DNA from 2 places in the Pseudonocardia sp. T1-2H genome. Region 2 is predicted to be linked to the other one. Evidence: riboswitches for the same ligand, from Rfam matches in the RefSeq annotation. Region 2 holds a riboswitch; the other holds the start of a gene.
What was found. A riboswitch is a leader RNA that binds a small molecule or an ion and turns the genes downstream of it on or off. The one in region 2 is predicted to bind glycine.
Positions count from the first base shown of each region.

Region 1: linked by a shared signal. The riboswitch ahead of gcvP (aminomethyl-transferring glycine dehydrogenase) and the one ahead of gcvT (glycine cleavage system aminomethyltransferase GcvT) in region 2 are both predicted to bind glycine.

Region 1 is NZ_JBBPCL010000001.1:3,104,908-3,108,304, reverse strand. Features, by position in the region: gene gcvP (aminomethyl-transferring glycine dehydrogenase) at 1-2,018, opposite strand, end outside; glycine riboswitch at 2,191-2,293, opposite strand; gene WBK50_RS35150 (YiaA/YiaB family inner membrane protein) at 2,423-2,707, shown strand; gene WBK50_RS15425 (MerR family transcriptional regulator) at 2,610-3,188, opposite strand.
Region 2 is NZ_JBBPCL010000001.1:1,086,950-1,090,346, forward strand. Features, by position in the region: gene glyA (serine hydroxymethyltransferase) at 1-212, opposite strand, end outside; gene gcvH (glycine cleavage system protein GcvH) at 209-598, opposite strand; gene gcvT (glycine cleavage system aminomethyltransferase GcvT) at 612-1,712, opposite strand; glycine riboswitch at 1,770-1,865, opposite strand; glycine riboswitch at 1,866-1,954, opposite strand; gene WBK50_RS05520 (STAS domain-containing protein) at 2,275-2,652, shown strand; gene WBK50_RS05525 (acyl carrier protein) at 2,791-3,030, shown strand; gene WBK50_RS05530 (NAD(P)H-hydrate dehydratase) at 3,346-3,397, opposite strand, start outside.

The sequences.
Region 1 (3,397 bases), 2.0 Mb from region 2:
TCGCAGACGGCGCGGACCTCGGTCTCGTACACCCCGTGCGTCGACGGATAGGTGATCATCAGCGCGGCGAGCGCGTCCCGGTGCGCGTCGATCTTGGCGTGCAGGTCGTCGAGATCGACGTTCCCCTGCGCGTCGGTCCCGACCACCACGACCCGCATCCCGGCCATGACGGCGGACGCAGCGTTGGTCCCGTGCGCGCTGGACGGGATGAGGCAGACCGTCCGTTGGTCGTCGCCGCGGGAGCGGTGGTAGGCCGCGATCGCGAGCAGCCCGGCGAGCTCGCCCTGGCTGCCGGCGTTGGGCTGCACCGAGACCGCGGCGTACCCGGTCAGCTCCGCGAGCCAGCGCTCCAGCTGCGCGATGAGCTCGAGCGAGCCCTCGGTGTCCGCCTTCGGAGCGAACGGGTGCAGGTCCGCGAACTCGGGCCAGGTGATCGGCTCCATCTCCGCGGCGGCGTTGAGCTTCATCGTGCAGGAGCCCAGCGGGATCATGGTCCGGTCCAGCGCGAGGTCCGCGTCGGCGAGGCGGCGCAGCCAGCGCATCAGCGAGGTCTCGGAGCGGAACTCGTGGAACGTCGGGTGGGTCAGGTACCCGGACTCGCGGACCAGCGACGACGGCAGCGCGTCCACCGTGCCCGCGTCGAGCGCCGCGACGTCCGCGACGGTCACGCCGAACGCCTGCCACACCAAGGTCAGGTGCGCGACCGTGGTGACCTCGGAGCAGGAGACGCCCACCTCGTCGTCGGAGATCAGGCGCAGCGCGAGGCCGGCGTCGTGCGCGGCCGCCACGACATCCGCGGCGCGGCCGGGTACCGACGCGACGACGGTGTCGAAGAACCCGTCGTGCACGACGTCGACGCCGCCGTCCCGCAGGCCGCCGGCCAGCACCGACGCCATCCGGTGGGCCCGCAGCGCGATCCGCTTGAGCCCCTCCGGGCCGTGGTAGACGGCGTAGCAGGCCGCGACGACGGCGAGCAGCACCTGCGCGGTGCAGATGTTCGACGTCGCCTTCTCCCGGCGGATGTGCTGCTCCCGGGTCTGCAGGGCGAGCCGCAGCGCGGGGTTGCCGTCCGCGTCCCGGGAGACGCCGACGAGCCGGCCGGGCAGCTGGCGTGCGAACTGCTGCTGCACCGACAGGTAGCCCGCGTGCGGCCCGCCGAAGCCCAGCGGGACGCCGAAGCGCTGCGTGGTGCCGACGGCCGCGTCCGCGCCGAGCTCCCCGGGCGGGGTGAGCAGGGTGAGACCGAGCAGGTCCGCCGCGACGGCGACGAGCGCGCCCCTCGCGTGGGCCTCCTCGATCAACGCCCGCGGGTCCACGACCTGCCCGGAGGCGCCCGGGTAGGAGAGGAGCAGGCCGTAGAGCTCGCCCTCCGGCAGACCGCCGGAGAGGTCCGCGACCACCAGCTCGATCCCCAGCGGGACGGCGCGGGTGCGCAGGACCTCGATCGTCTGCGGCAGGGTGTCCGCGTCCACCACGAACCGCGGGCTCTTCGACTTCCCCGCCCGGCGCAGCAGGGTCATCGCCTCGGCGGCGGCCGTGGCCTCGTCGAGCAGGGAGGCGCCGGCGACGGGGAGCCCGGTGAGGTCCGCGACCATCGTCTGGAAGGCGAGCAGCGCCTCGAGCCGGCCCTGGCTGATCTCCGGCTGGTAGGGCGTGTAGGCCGTGTACCAGGCGGGGTTCTCCAGCACATGCCGCCGGATGACCGGCGGGGTGAGCGTCCCCGAGTAGCCGAGACCGATCATCGGGACGGTCACGGTGTTGCGGGCGGCGATCCCGCGGAGCTCGGCGAGCATGTCCGTCTCCGACGCCGGGGCGGGGATCGTCGTGGCGACGGCCTCGGTGTCCCGGATGCTGGGCGGGAGGGCACGGTCCGCCAGGTCCTCGAGGGATCCTGCGCCGATCGCGTCGAGCATGCGGGCGAGCTCGGCCGGGCGGGGCCCGATGTGCCGGTCGACGAACGGGGTGCTCTCCTCGAGCGCGAAGAGGGCCGGTGCGGACGGCGATACGGGGTCGGTCACAGGACGGCCTCCGGGGGCGGGACGGTGGGGCAGGACGACTACGGGCGTGCTGCCCTCCCCCTCTGTCGATCCCCGGATACCCGGGGGCCTGAGAGATTCACCCCGGCTGAGCAGGGCTTTCCCCGTCGGCGGAGGCCGGTCGCGGACGACCGGCATCGCTTTCCAGAGGCGTCTCGCCCACGCGGTCCGGGTGCCTGAGAGGTTCCGGGGAGGATTTGCTCCTTCGGCGCCCTGCTCCGGAGTGCTCCGGGCCGGGTCTCTCCCGCGCGGGATCGGCGACTACGGGATCAGCTTAACGGCAACTCCCGTAGTTCCACCGAGGATCACCGGGCGGATTCTCGACACAGTTCCGGGCATGACGAGCACAGGGCAGAGTTCCCGCGGCATCGTGTACCTGCCCGTGGGTGCGCGGTTTCCTGGGCATCGCGGTGCTGTACGTGACGACGTCCGCGTTCACGCCGGCGAAGTGCGTCCGCGACAAGCAGGAGAGCCTGACGGTGGTGAACCGTGTCGAGCAGGCGAGACTGGAGAAGCTGCCGGCCGAACACGACCCGTTCCGCAACGCGGACGCGATCGAGGGGCCGCGGTTCGTTACGAGATGGCGCGGCGGGCCCGGCGGCGGGAGAGCTCGTCCTCGGGCGTCTCGTCGACCGTGCCACCGTCCGCACGCTCGACCGGGAAGTCCTTGATCGAGCCGCTGATCTCGCGCATCGCGCCGGAGACCGCGATCCCGAAGACCCCCTGGCCGCCCTGCAGGAGGTCCACGACCTCCTCCGGCGAGGCGCACTCGTACACGGTGGTGCCGTCGCTGAAGAGCGTGATGCCGGCGAGATCTCTTATCCCGCGGCGCCGCAGGTGTTCCACGGCGACCCGGATGTTCTGCAGGGACACACCGGCGTCGAGCAGTCGCTTGACGACCTTCAGGACGAGGACGTCCTTGAAGGAGTAGAGCCGCTGGCTGCCGGAACCGGCCGCACCCCGGATGGAGGGCACGACGAGCCCGGTGCGGGCCCAGTAGTCCAACTGGCGGTAGGTGATGCCGACGACCTGACAGGCCGTGGGACCGCGGAACCCGACCAGCTGGTCCGGCATCCCGTCGAGCCCCTCACCGACCAGCGGGTCCGGGAAGAGCTCGCCCTGTCCGGGGGCGTCTGAGGACGACCCGTCCACGGCACTCCTTCCCCGGTCGCGGCGACCGGGGAAGGATCCCCGCGCCGACGACCACCGCCTCGATGATGTCTCCGCCGACGGTAAGCGGCCGCACGCCCAGGGTCAACGTGCCACGCCGCCACCGGTCCTGCTCCCCCGGCGTGTCGTCGATCAACACCTGATCGCCGCACCCCGGGGGTCCCGCGCTCCTTCGACGAGGGTCCGGGGAC
Region 2 (3,397 bases):
TCGCAGCCGCCGTAGTAGCGGCGCCCCGGGTAGCCCTCGGCGTACTTGTTGGTGAGCACGGAGCCCTGGGCCTGCATGACCGCGAGCGGCGCGTGGTTCTCCGACGCGATCATCTCGAGGCCGTCCTGCTGGCGGGCGAGCTCGCGCCCGATCAGCTCGGCGACCTCCGGGTCGAAATCGCCCAGCGACGTGTCAAGTACGGACATACTCATCCCTCGTTCTTCGCGCGGTACTCGGCGGCGTCCAGGACCGCACCGAGCTCGGACACGGTGGCGGTGAACAGCCAACCCTCACCGTAAGGGTCCTCGCCCACGAGAGCGGGGTTGTCGGCGAGTGCTGTGTTCACGGTGACAACCGTGCCGGTGGCCGGACTGAAGAGCTCGGACACGGACTTGGTGGACTCGACCTCGCCGCAGGGCTCGCCGGCGGTCAGCTCGGTGCCCGGCTCGGGGAGCTCGACGAACACGATCTCGCCGAGGGCCTCGACGGCGACGGCGGAGAGCCCGATCCGGACCTCGCCGGCGGGTGTTCCGGCGCCGGGTGCGATCGCGATCCACTCGTGGTCGGTGGTGTAGGAGAGGTCGGCGGGAAGGTTCACGGGGGCCTCCGGGTCAGCGGCGGTAGAAGGGGAGGGGAGCGACGGTGTAGGGCTGGCTGCGCCCGCGGACGTCGACCGCGAGCTCGGTGCCGGGCTCGGTGAGCGCGGCGTCGACGTAGGCCAGGGCGATCGGGACGCCGAGGGTCGGCGAGAGCACCCCGGACGTCACCTCGCCGACGGCGGAGCCGTCCGGGCCGAGCACGGCGGAGCCCGCCCGGCCGGCCCGGCGGCCGGTCCCGGTGAGCCCGACGAGCGTGCGCGCCGGCTCCTTCGCGGCCAGTGCGGCGAGCGCGTCGCGGCCCACGAAGTCCTTGTCCAGCGCGACGATCCGGCGCAGGCCTGCGGCGAACGGGTCCGTCGCGGTGGTGAGCTCGTGACCGTAGAGGGCCATCCCGGCCTCGAGGCGCAGCGTGTCCCGGCAGGCGAGCCCGGCGGGCACGAGGCCGTGCGGCGCACCCGCCTCCAGCAGCGCGCGCCAGAGGGCGGGCGCCGACGCGTTCGGCACGTAGAGCTCGAAGCCGTCCTCGCCGGTGTAGCCGGTGCGCGCGAGCAGGACGTCGATCCCGGCGATCGTCGCGGGCTCGGCCGCGTAGTACTTCACGGTGTCGACGACCTCGGCGGCGGCGGGGTCGGCGAGCGCGCGCAGGATCTCCGGCGACGCCGGTCCCTGCACCGCGATCAGCGCCGTCTCCGCGGACCGGTCGACGACCGCGACGTCGAAGCCCCGGGCGCGGCGGATCAGCTCGGCCGCGTCCTGCGCGGCGTTGGCGGCGTTGACGACCACGAGGAAGTGCTCCTCGCCCAGCCGGTAGACGACGAGGTCGTCGAGCACGCCGCCGTCCGGGGCGCAGAGCAGCGAGTACTTGGCCCGCCCGACCTTCACCTTCGACAGCGCCCCGGCCAGGGCGTGGTCCAGCGCGGCGGCCGCCTGCGGCCCGGTGAACTCGACCTCGCCCATGTGGGAGAGGTCGAAGAGCCCGGCGGCCTTGCGGACGGCGTGGTGCTCGGCGAGGTCGCTGCTGTAGCGGACGGGCATCCGCCAGCCGGCGAAGTCCGTGAACGACGCCCCGAGGGCGGCGTGTTCGGCGGCGAGTGGGGTCTCTACGGGGGGCATACGCGCTCTCCGGGGTGGCGGAACGACGGTGGACGGGCGGGCGACGATGGTGCGGCGTCTCCCCGCTCTGTCATGGGACCTGAGAGATTCCGCGGATCGTTCCCGCTTGCCCCGTCGGTGGTCCACCCGAGGGCGGACGCTTTCCAGAGTTGCCTCGCCCCAGCGGTACGGCGGCCTGAGAGTTTTCCGGGGAGGATTGCTCCTACGGCTCTGGAACGAACCAGATCTCCCGCTGGGATTCGAGCGGCGTATGCAGTTGTGGGGCCTGCGGTCGTGATCTGGGCGAACCGTACCGGGGTTCGGCCCGGCACGGGAGTGCGGCGTGGCGGGCTTCTCAGGAACCGGCCCGCGGGGACGGCAGGGTCCCCCGCGCAGCGGCAGCGCTGTCGCCCGGCACGGGGAGGTGGCGGCATCCCGCTGCGGTGCGTACTCTCGCCGCCGAGGTTGGGAACACAGCCCCGCCAGTACGGCGTGCGGGCGTTCCGCCCGGATGCGCCTCCACTGTTCCGGCCCATCGGCCGCCGAGACGCATCGAATCGTCCACGGGAGCGGCAGGAGTTCGATGAACGAGATCCGTGACGTCCCGGACGTCGTCGACTGCCGTGGCCTGTGGGTCGTGGTGTGGCGGTCCGCGGGCTGGACCGGCCTGGACCTGACCGGTGACATCGACCTCGCCAGTGCGCCGGCTCTGGTCGCGACCCTGGACGGGCTGCTGGCCGACGGTGCCCGCCACCTCGCGCTCGACCTGACCTACGTGGACTTCTTCGGGGTGCAGGCCCTCCGCGTGCTCGACGACCTCGAACGACGGTGCCGGCGCCTGCACGGAGGGCTCGTCCTGGTCGAGGTCAGCCCCCACGTCCGCCGGGTCCTCGTCCTGCTGAACGCCGAGCGTCTGCTCGACGCCGTGCTGCCGGAACGCGTGGGCGATCTCCGGCCGTAGCCCCGGGGGGCGACGCACCGGTGGTGGAGACCCCGTGACTCGGCCATCCGGGTAGGACGAGCCGGCGACGGCGGTTCGTCGCGCCCGCGGCGGGTAGCCGCCCTCGTCCGGAACCCACGACCGACGAGGTGATGACCCGTGGCCACAGGTGAGACGGGCTTCAGCGACGTGATCTACGACCTCGTGTCCGTCCAGTACCACTCCCTCAAGGCCGGCCACGACTACGGCCAGTACGTCCGGGACGCCCGCAACGGCGGGTACGAGGACGTCGCCTCCTTCTTCGAGCAGGTCATGAAGGAGGACTCCGACCGGGCCGCACGGTGCCACGAGTTCCTGCGCAAGCTGGAGCCGAAGGAGGACACCGGAGGCAAGGCCTGATCGTCGAGGGCCTGAACCGTGGACGGGGACGGCCGGGCCGCCCGGCCGTCCCCGTCCACGGCGGGCCTCGCGCTCCCGCTAGAAGTCGGGGTCACCGGGCCGCGGCGGCGAGCAGTTGTTCGCGATGGCCAGGTCCCGGGCGGCCCGTTCCGCGGCGTCCTCGCCCTGCTCGTCCGGCCGCTCGGGCTCCGGGGGCGGTCCTGCCGGGGCCGGTCCTCGGCCCGGACGTCGTCGTTGCGGTCCACGTCGTGCATGTCCCCCGGGTACCCGCGCCGCGTGGCGATCATTCGGCCGGCCGCACCACCGGATCGGGCGTCAGCTGCCCCGGTTCTCGCCGAGCTCCTGCTCGATCGGGTTGACCGGCGGC